2 regions of the Kribbella sp. NPDC003505 genome follow, and region 2 is predicted to be linked to the other one. Evidence: riboswitches for the same ligand, from Rfam matches in the RefSeq annotation. Region 2 holds a riboswitch; the other holds the start of a gene.
What was found. Region 2 has a riboswitch for ZMP and ZTP ahead of ABZX12_RS31725 (5-aminoimidazole-4-carboxamide ribonucleotide transformylase). Riboswitches for the same ligand answer to the same signal wherever they lie in the genome.

Region 1 (8,518 bases), on a different contig from region 2:
GTCTCGGATCGTGCACGCGGGTCAGCCGTTCCGGGCGGCGTCGAGGAGCCGGCGGGCCATCGGCAGCAGTCCGGCCTCGCGCACCGGAGCGAGTGGATCGGACAGCTGCCGGCGGCGACGGAACGTTCCCGGCGGGTCGCCGTACGCCAGCGAGAACCGGCGCGAGAAGTGGTACGGATTGCTGTAGCCGCAGTCGGCCGCGATCTCCGCGATCGTGGCATTGGTGCGCAGGAGCGCGGTCGCCGCCCGGGCCAGCCGGATCAGATCCAGCGCGTACGCCGGTCCGCACCCGTACTCCTGCCGGAACACCCGGTGCAGATGCCCCGCGGACGGGTTCGCCGCGCCCGCCAACTCCGCGACGCTGACGATCCGGGGACCACCCGTGGCCCACACGGTTGCCACGTGATCGACCAGGCGCTGGACGGCGGCTGGGAGGTCGACAGGTGGCGGGCCGGCCGGAGCGCTGACGAAGACCTCGAGCATCGTCGCGACCAGCCGATCGCTGTGCCCCCGGGCCGGCGTCGGAACATCGAGCAAGTAGCTGCACAGCTCCTCGAGCAGACCCGGATCGGACATCGACCGCACCCAGGGCCAATCAGCCGGATCGCCGAGATCGCCGAAGTCCTCGATCTGGAAATGCACGTAGGCGTGCCGCGATCCGCGATCACAGTCCCAGAGATAGGCGTCCCGGTTCCCGCGCTTCGCGAGCGCGAGCGATCCCGGCCGGAGCTCGCGCTCGACCGTCGCCTGCCGGAGTCCCGCGTCGTCGTACACCTCGGTCCGCCAGAGTGCGGAACCGTGCAGGATCCAGAGCAGTTCGAAGTTCGGCAGGCGGCGCGGCCCGTACGTCGCTCCGGGCGCGTAGTCCGCGATCTGGATCGGCGAGTTCACGCTGATCACCGGCGACCGCAAGATCATGAACAGATAGTAGAGCGCTCGTCTGCGACATTGGCCGGCTCCGCGTGCTCCGCGACAGTGGCTGAATGCACTTCACCGAGATCACCGACGAGCTGGTCGGGTCCTACCGGCGGGACGGCTTCGTCGTCCTCGATCAGGCCCTCCCACCCGAGCAGGTCACCGCGCTGCACACCGCGGCCGAGCAGCTGTGCCGCGGCGACCTCGGGACCGTCGAGGGCGCTCCGGACAACGAATCCACCGACGACGTCCTCCGGCAGTTCCTCTGCATCCACCACCCGCACAAGGCGTCCGACGTCGCGCTCGCTGCCCTCCACGCGCCGCGCGTGGTCGAGACGTTGACCGCGGTGATCGGGCCCAACGTCAAGGCGATGCAGTCCATGCTGTTCATCAAGGCTGAGGGCAGGCCGGGACAGGCGTGGCACCAGGACGAGTTCTTCATCCCGACCAGGGACCGCTCGCTGACCGCGGCCTGGATCGCGCTCGACGACGCCACCGTGGAGAACGGCTGCCTGTGGGTCCTGCCGGGCTCGCATCGCCGTGGGGTCATCTATCCCGATCGGGAGCAGGACGATCTGCGGTTCGACTGCACGGTGGAGGCGTTCGACTTCCCGTACTCCGACGACGACGCCGTACCGGTCGAGGTGCCGGCCGGCTCGGCGGTGATCTTCAACGGATACCTCTTGCACCGATCACTGCCGAACACCGGCCGGCGAGGACTGCGCCGCGCGCTCGCCAACCACTACATGAGTGCCGAGTCGCTGCTCCCCTGGCACTCCGTGCCGGACGGCGTTCACGTCGCCAAGCACGACTACCGCGACATCGTCATGGTCGCGGGCACCGACCCGTACGCCTACAAAGGCCTCGACGACATCGCCCGGCCGCACTCCCGCCCGGACAAGGACGGCGGCTGCGACCGCTAGCTCAACTGGGCCTCGGCGGCGTCGACGGTTTGCTCCAGGAGGAGGGCGATCGTCATCGGCCCGACGCCGCCCGGGACCGGCGTGATCAGCCGGGCGACCTCGGCCGCTTCGGCGAAGTGCACGTCACCGACGTTGCCCTCGTTGTATCCGGCGTCGACCACCACGGCGCCGGGCTTCAGCCAGTCGCCGCGGACGAAGTTCGCCTTGCCGACGGCGGCGATCACGACGTCCGCGGTCCGGACCAGCTCCGGCAGCTCGCGCGTCCGGGAGTGCGCGTACGTGACGGTCGCATTCGATGCCAGCAGCAACATGCCGGCCGGCTTGCCGAGGATCGGGCTGCGGCCGATCACCACCGCGTGCGCCCCTTCGAGCGGTACGTCGTACGCCGCGAGCAGTCGCATGATCCCGCCCGGCGTCGCGGATCGGAATCCCGGGTCCTTGGTGTCGTTGAAGGCCATCGCCGCGAACGAGCGCATGGTCACGCCGTCGACGTCCTTCGCCGGGTCGATCGCCTCGAACGCGGCCCGCTCGTCGATCTGCGCCGGCACCGGGTGCTGCAGCAGGATCCCGTGCACCGCCGGGTCGCCGGACAGCTTCGTGATCTCCGCGACGAGCTCGGCGGTGGTCGTCGTCGCCGGCAGTACGACGCTGCGCGACGCGATCCCGGCCTTCTTCGACCGGTTCTGCTTCATCCGCACGTACGTCGCCGACGCCGGGTCGTCACCGACCAGAACGGTCGCCAGGCACGGCTGCACGCCGTACTGCTCCTGCAGGGCGCGGGCGCGATCGGCAGCCTTGGCGACCATCGCGGCGGCGAGATCGGTCCCGATCATCAGATCAGCGGTCATCTGGAGCACTCCTGTGTCGCAGAGGGTGCCCAGGCGCGCGGCGAAGCCGGGTGGCAGACCGTTCCCCGGTGGTCGTCCACCTCAGCGCCAGTCGCGGTCCGCCGCCAGGATACCGGCCCGTTACGCGCGCTTCAGCGCGAGGACGGGGATGGTCCGGACACCGGCCGTCCGGCGTTCGTAGTCGGCGAAGCCCGGGTAGCGGCGCGCCTGCTCGGCGTAGATGCGGTCGCGGTCGGCGCCGGTCACGTCGGTGACGGTGACCTGGTACTCCTCGGTGCCGATCTCGACGGTGCCCTTACCGGCGGCGACGAGGTTGCGGTACCACTCCGGGTTGGTGGGCGCGCCGCCCTTGCTGGCGAAGACGTAGATCACGTCCGGGTCGGTCTCGTCGGCGAGGTACATCGTCGGAGCGACGTACTCCTGCCCGCTCTTGCGGCCGTAGTGATGCAGCAACACCATCGGTGCACCCTCGAACTGGCCTCCGACCTTGCCTTCGTTCGCCCGGAACTCCTCGATGATGTTCGCGTTCCAGTCGCTCATATCGGTCCTCCGCAGTGTGCTAAAGCAATCCTGCGTGGTCCAACGCCAGATAGGCCGCGTCGATTCCGGTCATCGCACCGGGAGTGCGCAGCTCGGCGCGGAACGCATCCACGGTCAGCTCGACCGGGACACAGTCTTCGGTCTCGTCCAGCTGCTGCTTCCCGTCCGGGCGGCAGCCGCGCGCGATCCCGACGTACTTGCGGTACGTCGAGGACGCCGACGACCACTGCCAGCCGACGATGTCGAGGGACTCGCAGACGTAGCCGGTCTCCTCCTCGAGCTCCCGGGCGCCGGCGAGCGCGGGGTCCTCGCCCGGCTCGACGTAGCCGCCCGGCAGGTTGGTGACGACCCGGTCCGGACCGGCCCGGAACATCCGCACCGTCACGATCCGGCCCTCGGGGGTCAACGGCAGCACCGTCACGCCGGACGTGATCCCGGCCGCGGACTTCGGGCCGAACACGTCCCAGTCGACCTCGCGGCCGTCCGGCATCCGGTAGCGGCGCAGGTTCACCGTCAGGAACCGGTGGAAGCCGGGCTCCTCCCCCAGCAGCTCCCACGGCTCCGGATCCCCGACCCGAGCGACATCCAACTGGCCCGGGAACTGCTCAGCCGCCACCTCGTCGGTAGCGGCTGAGCTCTCGTGCTGGTCCGTCACAGCGGACGGTCGGTGTCGGGGTCCTCCGGCGGCGCGACCGGCGCGTCGTCCTCCGGCGGGGCCACCTCGGCCTCGTCGGCCGGCGACCCGCCTGACGACTCGCCCGACGCCTCGGACTCCCCCTCGGCCGGCTCCGTGGGGGCCTCGGCCGGGCGGGACTCGCTCAGGATGCCGGCGAGCGTCTCCTCGGACATCCGCTTGAACTTGCGCACCTGCGACCGGGTGCGGTCCAGGACCGCGACCTCGAGCTGGTCCGGCGTCAGCTCCCGGACCTCGGTGCCGTCGTGGCCGAGCGCGTCCACGGCGAGCCGGAGCGCGCCGGCCAGCGAGATGCCCTCGCTGTAGTGCTCGCCGACGTAGTCCGCGACCTGCTCGGCCGGGCCGCCCATCACGGCATACCCCCGGACGTCGGCGATCGAGCCGTCGTAGGTCAGCCGGTAGATCTGGTCCTCGGCCGGGCTCGCGCCGATCTCGGCGACCAGGATCTCGACCTCGAGCGGCTTCTCGCCGCCGGAGGAGAAGATCGCGCCGAGGGTCTGCGCGTAGGCGTTGGCCAGCGCCCGGCCGGTGACGTCGCGGCGGTCGTAGGAGTACCCGCGCATGTCGGCGAGCCGGACGCCGGCGATCCGCAGGTTCTCGAACTCGTTGTACCGCCCGACGGCGGCGAACGCCATCCGGTCGTAGATCTCCGCGACCTTGTGCAGTGCGGGCGAGCGGTTCTCCGCGACGAACAGGATGCCGTCGGCATATTGCAGCGCGATCGCGCTGCGGCCCTTGGCGATGCCTTTGCGGGCGAAGTCCGCCCGGTCCCGCATCAGCTGCTCGGGCGAGACGTAGAAGGGAACGCTCATCGAAGGTGTCGTCCTCGTCAGTCGATCGAGATCTTGGTCAGGTCAGGGACGCCGAGGCCGGGCCGTCGGGACGCTGGTGCCGCTGGCCCCAGGCCGCGTCGACGAGCGTCGCGACCTCGTCCTCCGGCAGCCGCCGGTACCCGTCCGCGGTGACCACGCCGACCACCGGGAAGATCCGCCGGAGCATGTCCGGGCCGCCGGTCGCGGAGTCGTCGTCGGCCGCGTCGATCAGCGACTGGATCGCCACCGTCGCACAGTCCGTCTCGGACAGGTCCTCGCGGTACAGCTTCTTCAGCGCGCCGCGGGCGAACAGCGAGCCCGAGCCGACGCTGTAGAAGTGGGTCTCCTCGTACCGGCCGCCGGTCGGGTCGTAGGAGAAGATCCGGCCGCCCTTGATGTCCTCGTCGTAGCCCGCGAACAGCGGCACCACGGTGAGGCCCTGCATGGCCATCGGCAGATTGCCGCGGATCAGCGCGCTCAGCCGGTTGGCCTTGCCGTCGAGGCTGAGGGTGGCGCCCTCGAGCTTCTCGTAGTGCTCCAGCTCGACCTGGAACAACCGGACCATCTCGATCCCGAAGCCGGCCGAGCCGGCGAACGCGACCGCCGAGTACTCGTCGGCGGGGAAGACCTTCTCGATGTCACGCTGGGCGATGATGTTGCCCATCGTGGCCCGCCGGTCGCCGGCCATGATCACGCCACCGGGGAAGGTGGCCGCCACGATCGTCGTGCCGTGCGGGACTTCGCTGGACAGGTCACCCTGGCCCAGGGACCGTCGTCCGGGCAACAGGTCGGGCGCGTGCCCGGCCAGGAAGTCCATGAACGACGAGCCGCCTGGGGTCAGGAAGGCTTCCGGCAGCCGGCCGGAGGCATCAGATGTCATCGAGCGGTTCACTCCCCACCCTTTTGCACGAAACCGCGGACGAACTCCTCGGCGTTCTCCTCGAGCACCTCGTCGATCTCGTCCAGGATCGAGTCGACGTCCTCGTCGAGTCGCTCTTTGCGCTCCTGGACGTCCTCCGACGCCTCGACCTGCTCGACCTCTTCCTCGGTCGACGAACGCTTCGGCTGCTTGTGCTGCTGACCGCCGTCCTTCGCCATGGCACACCTCCTAGAACCGCTGGGAGGGCCGCCCAACCGACCCTCAAGAGCGACCCTACCCGGCGGCACCCCCAGTAATGGTGCGAACCAGGTCACTTGCGGTGTCGCATTGGTCAAGAAGTGCCCCGACATGCGCTTTCGTGCCCCGCAGCGGGTCCAGCGTCGGGATCCGCTGCAGCGACTCCTTGCCCGGCAGGTCGAAGATCACCGAGTCCCAGGAGGCGGCCGCGACCTGCGGCGCGTACTGCTGCATGCAGCGGCCGCGGAAATACGCCCGGGTGTCGGTCGGCGGGTGCGCGACGGCCATCCGGATCTCCTCGTCGGTGACGAGGCGCTGCATCCGCCCGGACTTCACCAACTTGTAATACAGGCCCTTGTCCGGGCGGAGGTCGGCGTACTGCAGGTCGACCAGGTGCAGCTTCGGGTCGTCCCACTCCAGGCCGTCGCGGTCCCTATAGGACTGGAGCAGTTTGTACTTCGCGACCCAGTCGAGCTGGTCGGACAGCTTCATCGGGTCGGTCGCGAGCTGGTCGAGCACTTGCTCCCAGCGGTGCAGCACGTCCTTGGTCTGCCGGTCCGCGTCGTCGCCGTACTTGTCCTCGACGTACTTGCGGGCCTGCTCCAGGTATTCCGTCTGGAGCTGCACGGCGGTGAGCTTGCGGCCGTCCTTCATCGTCAGCAGATGTGTGCAGGTCGGGTCGTGGCTGACCTCGTGCAGCGCGGTCACCGGGCGGTCGACGCCCAGGTCGTCGGTCAGCCAGCCGTCCTCGATCATCGCCAGCACCAGCGACGTCGTGCCGACCTTCAGGTACGTCGAGATCTCGGACAGGTTCGCGTCGCCGATGATGACATGCAGGCGGCGGTAACGGTCCGGATTCGCGTGCGGCTCGTCGCGGGTGTTGATGATCGGCCGTTTCAGCGTCGTCTCCAGGCCGACCTCGACCTCGAAGTAGTCCGCCCGCTGGCTGATCTGAAACCCGTGCGCGGCGCCGTCCTGGCCGATCCCGACCCGCCCGGCGCCGGTGACCACCTGACGGCTCACGAAGAACGGCGTCAGGTGCCGCACGATCGACGCGAACGGCGTCGAGCGGCGCATCAGGTAGTTCTCGTGCGAGCCGTACGACGCGCCCTTGTTGTCGGTGTTGTTCTTGTAGAGGTTCAGCTGCGGCGCTCCGGGGATCAGGCGGGCCTGCCGCGCGCCCTCCATGATCACCAGCTCCCCGGCCTTGTCCCACACCACCGCGTCGCGCGGGTTCGTGGTCTCGGGCGCGGAGTACTCCGGGTGGGCGTGGTCGACGTACAACCGGGCGCCGTTGGTGAGGATCACGTTCGCCAGGCCGGTCTCTTCGTCGGTGAGCTGGCTGGAGTCGGCCACCTCCCGGCTCAGGTCGAAGCCGCGCGCGTCCCGCAGCGGGTGCTCCTCGTCGAAGTCCCACCGGGTCTTGCGCGCGAGCGGCTGCGTCTGGGCGTAGCCGTTCACCACCTGGCTCGAGGTCAGCATCGGGTTGGCCCCGGGCTGACCCGGAACCGAGATCCCGAACTCGGTCTCGGTTCCCATGATCCGCCGAACACTCATGGAGTCGAGCCTACGCGGTACCGGCGACGAAATGGGTTGCCGTGTCCACAGGGATAACCTGTGAGACTGCGCCCATGGACGAATTGGTGGCGATTCTTGACGACGACAACCAAGTCACCGGATCGGCGCCACGATCGGTGATGCGCCGCGACAACCTGCGACACTCCGCGACCGGCGTGGTCGTCCGGAATCCGGCCGGCGACATCTACGTGCACCGGCGGACCACCACGAAGGACGTCTACCCGGGCCGGTACGACTTCGCCGCGGGTGGTGTCGTCGCGGCGGGTGAGGACCCGTTCCACGCCGTCGTCCGGGAGCTGGAGGAGGAGCTCGGGATCTCCGGCGTGGAGCTGACGCGGCTGCCGGAGGGCGACTACGCCGACGAGAACACGCGGTACCACGCGTACCTGTACACGTGTGTCTGGGACGGCCCGGTGCGGCACCAGCCGGAAGAGGTCGAGTGGGGCGACTGGATGTCCCCCGCGGAGCTGGTCGCGAAGTTCGACGAGTGGCCGTTCATGCCGGACACCGTCGGGCTGCTCGGTTCCTACGTCCGGGACCTGGTGTGACGATCCTCGAGGGCTGGGACAGCCACGCCTGGATCGACGGCCCGTGGATCCATCGATCCCCGCGCCGCCCGGAGGTCCGGCCCCGGTTGCTCGCCGAGGTCACGCTCCTCCCCTGGCTCGCCCCTCAGCTGCCGCTGCCGGTGCCTGTCCCCGAGCGGACCGCGGACGGCGTACGTCACCTGCTGCTCCCCGGCTCACCGCTCACAGGCGGCGACGAGGCCCTCGGGCGCGAGCTGGGGTCCTTCCTGAAGGCGTTGCACGCTGTTGACCCGGCAGAAGCCGTCGCGTACGGCGCTCTGGACGCCGAGACCGCGTCGGCGACGAAGGCTGTCGAGCTGCACGAGTTCCGGACACAGATCGTGCCGTTGCTGCCCACGGAAGCCCGGGCCGCCGCCCACGAGCTGCTCGATCGCGTCGCCGCCGTCCGCAACTGCTTGATCCACTCCGACTTCGGGCCGGACCACATCCTGATCACCGACGGCAGGGTCACCGGGATCATCGACTGGACGGACGCAGTCATCGGCGACCCTGCGCTGGACCTGT
Region 2 (8,518 bases):
CAGCGCCGCGATCAGGTCGGTGATGACCTCCTTGCAGTCGCCGACGATCGGCACGTCGGCGGCGCGGTTCTTGCCGATCTCGGCCGGGTCGATGTCGGCGTGGATGACCTTGGCCTCCGGCGCGAACGAGTCGAGCCGGCCGGTCACGCGGTCGTCGAAGCGGGCGCCGAGGCAGACCAGCAGGTCGGACCGCTGCAGCGCGCCGACGGCGGACACCGAGCCGTGCATGCCGGGCATCCCGAAGTGCAGCTCGTGGGTGTCCGGCAGGGCGCCGCGGGCCATCAGCGTGGTGACGACGGGGATGCCGAGCAGCTCGGCGAGTTCCTTGAGCTCGGCGCTGGCCTGCGCACGGATCACGCCGCCGCCGACGTACAGCACCGGCTTCTCGGCCGCGGCGATCAGGCGGGCCGCCTCACGCACCTGCTTGGGGTGCGGGCGGGTCACCGGCCGGTAGCCGGGCAGCGAGAGCTCGGTCGGCCACTGGAAGTCGACGCCCTTGGTCTGCATCGCGTCCTTGGTCACGTCGACCAGCACCGGGCCGGGCCGGCCGGTGGAGGCGATGTGGAAGGCCTCGGCGATCGTGGTGGCGATCTCGTCCGGATCGTTGACCAGGAAGTTGTGCTTGGTGATCGGCATCGTGATGCCGCGGATGTCGGCCTCCTGGAAGGCGTCGGTGCCGATCGCGGCGCTCGCGACCTGACCGGTGATCGCCACCAGCGGCACCGAGTCCATGTACGCGTCGGCGATCGGGGTGACCAGGTTCGTCGCGCCCGGTCCCGAGGTGGCCATACAGACGCCGACCTTGCCGGACGCCGCGGCGTACCCCTGGGCGGCGTGGCCGGCGCCCTGCTCGTGACGTACCAGGATGTGGCGGATCTGGGTCGAGTCGAGCATCGGGTCGTACGCCGGGAGGATCGCGCCGCCCGGGATGCCGAAGACGGTGTCGACGCCGGCATGTTCCAGTGCGCGGATCAGAGCCTGTGCCCCGGTCAGCTGCTCACTCATGAGTGCCTTCCCTCAGTCAGTCACGCTCGTTAGCTTTTCGCGACCGATCCATCCTCGCTTGTGGCCGTTGTCGCTGCGCTTCCGGGTCACGGATAGTCGCATTGGCAACAAAAAACCCCTTCCGCCGGGTTGGCTGAAGGGGCGCGCTCGACTCTGTGGTCGCGTCAGTCGGCGCGCCGCACAAGTACGAGGAGAATCGATCGCATGTAGGCATTATTCGCCGACAACCGGCGACCGGGTCAAGTTGGGCTCACCTGTGTCTCGCCATCTGGGACAACTGTCTTACGAACAGCGTGCCGGTAACTTGATGCCGCCGCAATGGCTCTGTGAGGTTAATCAGTCACATACTGAGGTCGCGCGCTCGAAGGTTTCCACCGCCCCCTCTCCCGATCGGAGTGGCCATGCGCCTCTCGGTACGAATGCTCGTGGCGGCCGTTGCCGTCGCCCTCTGCGGATCGCTGTCGCTGACCGCCGCCGCGGCCGACACCCGGACGACCATCGTGAACGCGGCCAACGGCGAGGTCGGCCAGCAGGAGACACCGCCCGGCAGCAACTGCAACCCGTACGGGCCCTGCGAGGCGTGGTGTGCGCACTTCGCTACCTGGACCTGGCGGCAGGCCGGCATCCAGATCCCCGACTACGGCTTCACCGGCGACATCTACACCTGGGGTCAGGGCACGGGCCGCACGCACGACGGCGACACCGGCATGCGGCCCGGTGACATCGTGCTCTACGGCACCGGCCCGGACAGCACCGACACCAGCGTGCACACCGGCGTCGTCGTTGCCGTCGGCACCGACGGCACGATCACCACGGTCGAGGGCAACTCGGGCGACGAGGTGCGCAAGCACGGGCCGTTCGACCCGCAGCACGCCGAGAACGCCGGCCGTCCCGCCGACATCTACGCCTGGGTGTCCGCGATCTGATCCCCTGATCGAGCCGGTGCGGAACTCGTCCCCCGCACCGGCTCCCTTATTTTCCTGGTCCACGGCCGACGCGGCTGCCTAGCATGCGATACGTGACCGACGATCCGTACGGCGACGAGCAGCTGGTGCATCTGTACGACCTGGACAACCCGCCGGGCGACGACCACGCCTACTACCGGTCCCTGGCCGAGGGCACGACGAAGGTCATCGACTTCGGCTGCGGCACCGGCCTGCTCACCCGATCCCTGGTCGCACCGGGCCGGGCGGTGATCGGCATCGACCCGAGCCCGACGATGCTCGGGTACGCACGCCGGCAGCCGGGTGCCGACGCGGTCACCTGGATCGACGGCGACCATCACGTGGTGGAGTCGGCCGGCGATGCGGATCTCGTGGTCAGCAGCGGCAACACGATGATGCACGTCGCGGAACACCAGGCGTCGGTGACGGCGCTCGCCGCGGCGCTGCGTCCCGGTGGGATGTTCGCGTTCGAGTCACGCAACCCGGCGGCCCGCGCGTGGGAGCAGTGGACGAGCGACGCGACGTACGGCGAGCGCGACACCGAGGCCGGGCATCTGAAGGAGTGGCTCGAGCTGATCGAGATCGCCGGCGGGCGCGTGGTGTTCGACGCCCACAACGTCTTCCCGGACGGCCACGACGCGGTCTACCGCAACGTCTTGTACTTCCGGACCGCGGAGGAGATCACGGCCGATCTGCTGCAGGCGGGATTCACCGACGTGACGATCGAGAGCGGGTGGCACGGGGAGCCGCTGACCGCCGACGCACCGCTGCTCGTCGTCCGCGCCACGAAGTAGTCTGGCCCCACCGCGACTGGCGAGGGTGGATCACCACCGGGGAGCGAACTACAGGGCGTCGTCCGCCTGGGCGCCTCCGATCGACTCGGAGGTCCCGATGCGTCTGCGGTACGGAACGAATCCTCATCAGCCGGCTGCTGTCGAGCAGGCGCCCTTCACGGTGGTCGCGGGCGAACCGTCGTACATCAACATCCTCGACGCCCTGACCGGATGGCAGTTGGTCCGCGAGGCCGCGGAAACGCTCGGGAGGCCGGCGGCTGCGTCGTACAAGCACGTCTCCCCCGCCGGCGCGGCACTCGGCGAGACCGTGGCGGCGGCGTACACCCGGGCCCGGGACGCCGATCCGAAGTCGTCGTACGGCGACGTCGTGGCGGTCTCGCATCCGGTCGACCTGGAGCTGGCCGGCGTGCTGAAGCGGGTCGTCTCGGACGGGATCATCGCGCCCGGGTACGACGAGGGCGTCGTCGAGATCCTGGCCGCGAAGAAGCGCGGGACCTACCTGGTGCTCGAGGTCGACCCGGAGTTCGAGCCGCCCGCCGAGGAGGTGCGCGAGATCTTCGGCGCGCGGCTGACGCAGGAGCGCGACGCGCTGCCGGTGCCGCGCGACCTCCCCGACGACGCCGTGCTCGGCATGATCGTCGCCCGCTACACCCAGTCGAACACCGTGGTGATGGTGAAGGACGCGGTGGCGATCGGTATCGGCGCCGGCCAGCAGTCCCGCGTCGACTGCACCCGCCTGGCCGGTGAGAAGGCCGCGCTGTGGTGGTCACGGCGCTCGGACGAGCCGCTCGCCGACGTCACGATGGTGTCCGACGGCGTACTCCCCTTCAGCGACAACGTCGACGAGGCGCAGCGGTACGGCGTCACGCACATCGTGGAGCCCGGCGGGTCGATCCGGTCCGGCGAGGTCGCCGCGGCATGCACCGAGCGAGGCATCCGCCGGACCGTGACCGGTGTCCGGCTGTTCCGGCACTGATCAGGGAGCCGAGCCCACCTTCTCCCGGGGCGCCGGCGGCGCGGGTGGCGATCCGCCCTCGAGCTGGATGTCGGGCACGATCCGATCCAGCCAGCGCGGAAGCCACCAGGCCCGCGGGCCGAGCAGCGTCATCACGGACGGGACCAGGATCATCCTGACGATGCTGGCGTCGATCAGCACGGCCACGGCCATGCCGACCGCCAGCATCTTCACCGTCGGGTCGTCGTCCTGGACGAAGCTCAGGAAGACCACGATCATGATCGCGGCCGCCGTCGTGATCACCCGCGCGGTCGCGCCGATCCCGATCGCCACCGCGCGGTGGCTGTCCCCGGTCGCGATCCAGGCCTCGTGCACCCGGGACAGCAGGAACACCTCGTAGTCCATCGAGAGCCCGAACACGATCGCGAACATCAGCATCGGCACGAACGACGGAATCGGCACCAACTCGTCGATCCCGACCAGCGACGATCCCCAGCCCCACTGGAAGACCGCGACGATCACGCCGTACGCGGCCCCGACCGACAACAGGTTGAGGATCGCGGCCTTCACGCCGATCAGCAGCGAGCGGAACGCGACCGTCAGCAGCACGAACGCGAGCAGCACCACGGCCCCGATCAGCCACGGCATCCGGCTGCCCACCTTCTCGGTGAAGTCGACGTACCCGGCGGTGGTCCCGACGACGTACGTCGGTTCCTGCTGGCCGGGCAGCACGTCGTCACGGATCCGATTGACCAGGTCCTCGGTGTCGGCCGACGACGGCGACGTGGTCGGGACGACGTTGATGATCGCGGTCGTCCCGGCGCTGTTCGTGCTCGGCTGCTGGACGGCGGCCACGCCCGGGGTCTTCTGCAGCGTCGAAGCCAGTCCGCTGAGCACCGACTGCTTGTCGGCCGCACTCACCGACTCCAGCTGCACGACGACCGTCAGCGGACCGTTCGCTCCCGGGCCGAACCCCTGCGCGATCAGGTCGTACGCCTTCCGGCTGGAGTCCTGGGCGGGGTCGGTACCGGCGTCGAGCTGGCCGAGGTTCATCGACAGCAGCGGGATCGACAGGACGAGCAAGACCAGCGTCGCGGCGATGCCGAACGGCCACGGCCGGGCGCTCACCTTGCGGCCCCAGCGCGCGAACGCACTCCGCTCGTGCGCGGCGTCGCGCCGTTCGTGTTCCTCCGCACGATGCGCGGCGACCGCGGAATCGTCCGGGAGACCGGCCTCGAGTTCGCGTTCCTCGGTGAGATGGTGCCGGTCCTTGCGGTTCAGGACCCTCAGGTTCGCGAGCCCCAGCAGCGCGGGAATCAGCGTCAGGGCGGCCAGCACCGTGACCGCGACCACGATCGCCGACGACAACCCGAGCGCGCCGACGAACGGGACGCCGGACACGTACAGACCGAGGATCGCGATCACGACCGTTCCACCGGCGACCACGATGGCCGCACCGGAGGTGGACGCGGCCCGTCCCGCCGACTCGCGGACGCTCATCCCGTCCTCCAGTTGCTCGCGATGGCGCGACACCAGGAAGAGTCCGTAGTCGATCGCGACCCCGAGGCCGAGCAAGGTCGCGACCGTCGGCGCGGACACCGGGAAGGTCTTCACCGCCGCGAGCAGACCGAGGATCGCCAGTCCGCCGCCGACGCTGAAGACCGCGGACAGCAGCGGCAGTCCGGCCGCGACGACGGATCGGAACATCAGGAACAGCAACACCAGCGCTAGCAGGAGGCCGATCGCCTCCGAGGGCAGGTCGTCGGCCTGTTTGCCGATCTGACCGGCGCCGCCGCCGTACTCGACCTGGAGGCCGGCCGCGCGGGCCGGCTCGACCGCCGCGTCGAGTTTGTCGAGGTACGAGCTGTCGAGTGAGGCCGGGACCACCGAGAACGAAACCGGCGCGTTGACGATGCTGCCGTCCTTGGAGATGTACGCCGTCTGCGAGGTCGCCAGCGGGTCGACGGCGCTGACCACGTCAGGCAGTTCGGCGACAGCGTCCATCGACGATTTGACCTGCGCGGAGTGTTCGGCCACCGTGCCGGTCTTGGCGTGGAACACGATCGAGCCCGAATAGCCGCCGGCGGTGCTGAAGTCCTTGTTCAGGATGTTCAAACCAGCGGATGACTCACTGCCCGGAACCGTGTAGTTGTTGGAGTACGTGCCGCCGAACGCACCCTTGAGCACGAACAACGCGACGACGGCGACCAGCCAGCCGCCGATCACGAGCCAATGGAAATGTGCCGCCCCGCGACCGAGGCGGTGCAGAAATGCATGCATGAGGTGCCCCTCCCCCCGGGCACCCCCCAGGCGACGGCCCAGCCGTCGGCCCCCATCCGCGAATCTAGGTCGGCCGGGACAGGGTCACAACCCCTCGGCGCCGACGGTCACAGCCTGTCCTCATCCGCTGGCGTTGAGCAGGTAGGAGCCGGAGGCAACGGCTTTGCGGACCTCGGCCGCCGTTCGGTCCGGGTCGAGCCGGGTGGTGTCGAGCGCGTGCGGCTCCAGCGCGCCGAGGTCGGCGAACGCACCGTGCAGCCCGGTAAGGGCGTCGGCGTCGGTCAGCTCGGGCTGGGGCCGGGATTGTCCGCGCTGCAGCGTTGTCCCGAGGTCCGGGCGCAGGACGACGTACGACATCGCCCACTCCCCCGCCGCCGCGGCCGCGCGGAACGGGGCGAGGAACCACGGGCCGATGACACCGTCGACCACCACGTCGTACCCGCCGCGCGCATAGGCGGCGACGGCGGCGACGATCGCGTCGACGACCACCTCGTTCTGGCGTTCCGCACCGGGCAGGTACGGCGCGACGAAGCCGGTGCGGATGCCACGGTAGAACTCGTCGGTGGTCAGGTGCATCGTGGGCCGTGGCGCGTCGGTCGCGACGAGTCGCGCCACGGTCGTCTTGCCGGAGCCGGACGGCCCGGTCAGCAGGAGGACGTTGCTCATGCCGCCCGACGCTAACCAAGCGGCGCGCGGAAGTGCAGTCTTTTGTTTTCGCGCGCCGTCAGCCGCCCGCGACGCTGGGCAGGATCAGCAGCTCGTCGCCGTCTTCGAGCGGCGTCCCCAGACCGTCGAGATCGCGGATGTTGTCGTCGCGCAGGTAGATGTTGACGTGCCGGCGGATGGCGCCCCGCTCGTCGGTCAGCCGCCGGCGCAGCGGTGCGTCGAGCGCGGCGAACGCCTCGGCCACGGTCCGCGCCTCGACCTCGACGCGCTCGACGCCGCCTGCGAACGGCCGGAGCACCGTGGGCAGCCGGACGCCGATCATCCGACCACCGCGGCGCGCACGGTCAGTACGTCGGGCAGATGCCGCGCGACCTCGACCCAGCCGTCGCCGGCGTCAGGGCTCGCGTAGACACAGCCGTCCCGCGTGCCGACGTACACCCCGGCGGGATCGGCGGTGTCGGTGCACATCGCGTCCCGCAGCACCGGGACGTAGGAGACGTCGGGCAGTCCGGCCGACAGCGGCTCCCAGGTGGCACCGGCGTCCCGGGACCGGAAGACCCGGCACTGTGCCCTGGTGGGAATCCGGTTCGCGTCCGCGACCAGCGGGAACACGTACACGGTCTCGGGCTCGTGCGGGTGCACCACGATCGGGAACCCGAAGTCCGACGGCAGGCCGTCGGCGATCGACGTCCAGACCGCGCCGCCGTCGTCCGAGCGGTACACGCCGTGATGGTTCTGCGCGAACATCCGCTCGGGTGCGTCGGGGTGCGCGGCGAGCTTGTGGACGCACTGGCCGAACTCCGGATACGGGTCGGGGAAGAACTTCGCCTGGATCCCCTGGTTCGCCGGCGCCCACGTCGCACCGCCGTCGGTGGTCCGGTAGACGCCGCCGGTGGACATTGCCACGCTCACCCGGTCGGGATCGGTCGGGTGCGGCACCACGGTGTGGATCGCCGCGCCACCGAAGCCGGCGCCCCACTCCGATCGGTGCGGGTGGTCCCACAGACCGCGGACCAGCTCGAACGTCACTCCGCCGTCGGTCGACTTCCACAGCGCCTGTGGCTCGGACCCGGCATACACGACGCCCGGCTGACCGGGCGGTCCCGGCTGGATCTGCCAAACCCGCTCCAGCGACGCGTCGGCGTCCTCCGGGAAGCCGATCGTGCCCTCCGGCGGCTCCGCCCAGCTCTTGCCGAGGTCGTCGGAGTGGAAGACGGCCGGCCCCCAGTGCTCGCTGGTGCCGCCGACGAACAGCCGAGGCCGGTCGCCACGGGTGTCGATGCCCACGGCGTACACGCCCTGCATCTCGAACTCGGGCACCGGCCCGTCCAGCTGCCAGTCCTTGCGGGCAGCGTCGCTCCGGCCGATCCAGAGCCCGTTCTTGGTCCCGATCAGCAGTACGGCCTCGGACATCGTCGTCCTCCTCCTAGCGTGTCCCAGAGTCCTAGCGTGGCGGCCCGGCCACCACGTTGATCAACGGTTCCCCGGACGCGTAGCGCTGCAACTGCGCACGCACCAGCCGCGCCACCCGCGGCGCGAAGGCCGTCGAGGCGCCGCCGCGGTGCGGGTTGATCAGCACATTCGGAGCAGACCACAACGGGTGTCCGGCGGGCAACGGCTCCGGGTCGGTCACGTCGAGCGCGGCCCGGATCCGGCGCGTCCCGAGCTCGGCGAGCAGCGCGTCGGTGTCGACGACGATGCCGCGGGCGACGTTCACCAGCAGGGCGCCGTCCTTCATCGAGGCCAGGAACTTGGCGTCCACCATCCGCCTGGTCTCCGGCGTCGCAGGGGTCAGCAGCACGACGACGTCCGCGCGCGGCAACAGCTCGGGCAGCTCCGCGATCGGGTGCACGCCGTCCCGCGCACTCCGGGCG

Region 1: another riboswitch for ZMP and ZTP. It lies ahead of ABZX12_RS12420 (tetrahydrofolate dehydrogenase/cyclohydrolase catalytic domain-containing protein); the one in region 2 lies ahead of ABZX12_RS31725 (5-aminoimidazole-4-carboxamide ribonucleotide transformylase).

Annotation. Positions count from the first base shown of each region.
Region 1 covers NZ_JBEXNA010000003.1:713,807-722,324, reverse strand. Annotated here, with positions in the region: gene ABZX12_RS12430 (helix-turn-helix domain-containing protein) at 22-918, opposite strand; gene ABZX12_RS12425 (phytanoyl-CoA dioxygenase family protein) at 984-1,838, shown strand; gene ABZX12_RS12420 (tetrahydrofolate dehydrogenase/cyclohydrolase catalytic domain-containing protein) at 1,835-2,686, opposite strand; ZMP/ZTP riboswitch at 2,707-2,791, opposite strand; gene ABZX12_RS12415 (nitroreductase family deazaflavin-dependent oxidoreductase) at 2,807-3,226, opposite strand; gene ABZX12_RS12410 (NUDIX hydrolase) at 3,246-3,881, opposite strand; gene prcA (proteasome subunit alpha) at 3,878-4,732, opposite strand; gene prcB (proteasome subunit beta) at 4,770-5,612, opposite strand; gene ABZX12_RS12395 (ubiquitin-like protein Pup) at 5,621-5,830, opposite strand; gene dop (depupylase/deamidase Dop) at 5,886-7,406, opposite strand; gene ABZX12_RS12385 (NUDIX domain-containing protein) at 7,481-7,975, shown strand; gene ABZX12_RS12380 (phosphotransferase) at 7,972-8,518, shown strand, end outside.
Region 2 covers NZ_JBEXNA010000011.1:65,712-74,229, reverse strand. Annotated here, with positions in the region: gene ABZX12_RS31740 (acetolactate synthase large subunit) at 1-1,005, opposite strand, end outside; gene ABZX12_RS31735 (CHAP domain-containing protein) at 1,407-1,931, shown strand; gene ABZX12_RS31730 (class I SAM-dependent methyltransferase) at 2,015-2,743, shown strand; ZMP/ZTP riboswitch at 2,753-2,822, shown strand; gene ABZX12_RS31725 (5-aminoimidazole-4-carboxamide ribonucleotide transformylase) at 2,841-3,719, shown strand; gene ABZX12_RS31720 (MMPL family transporter) at 3,720-5,978, opposite strand; gene ABZX12_RS31715 (AAA family ATPase) at 6,099-6,644, opposite strand; gene ABZX12_RS31710 (MoaD/ThiS family protein) at 6,703-6,966, opposite strand; gene ABZX12_RS31705 (exo-alpha-sialidase) at 6,963-8,057, opposite strand; gene ABZX12_RS31700 (2-hydroxyacid dehydrogenase) at 8,089-8,518, opposite strand, start outside.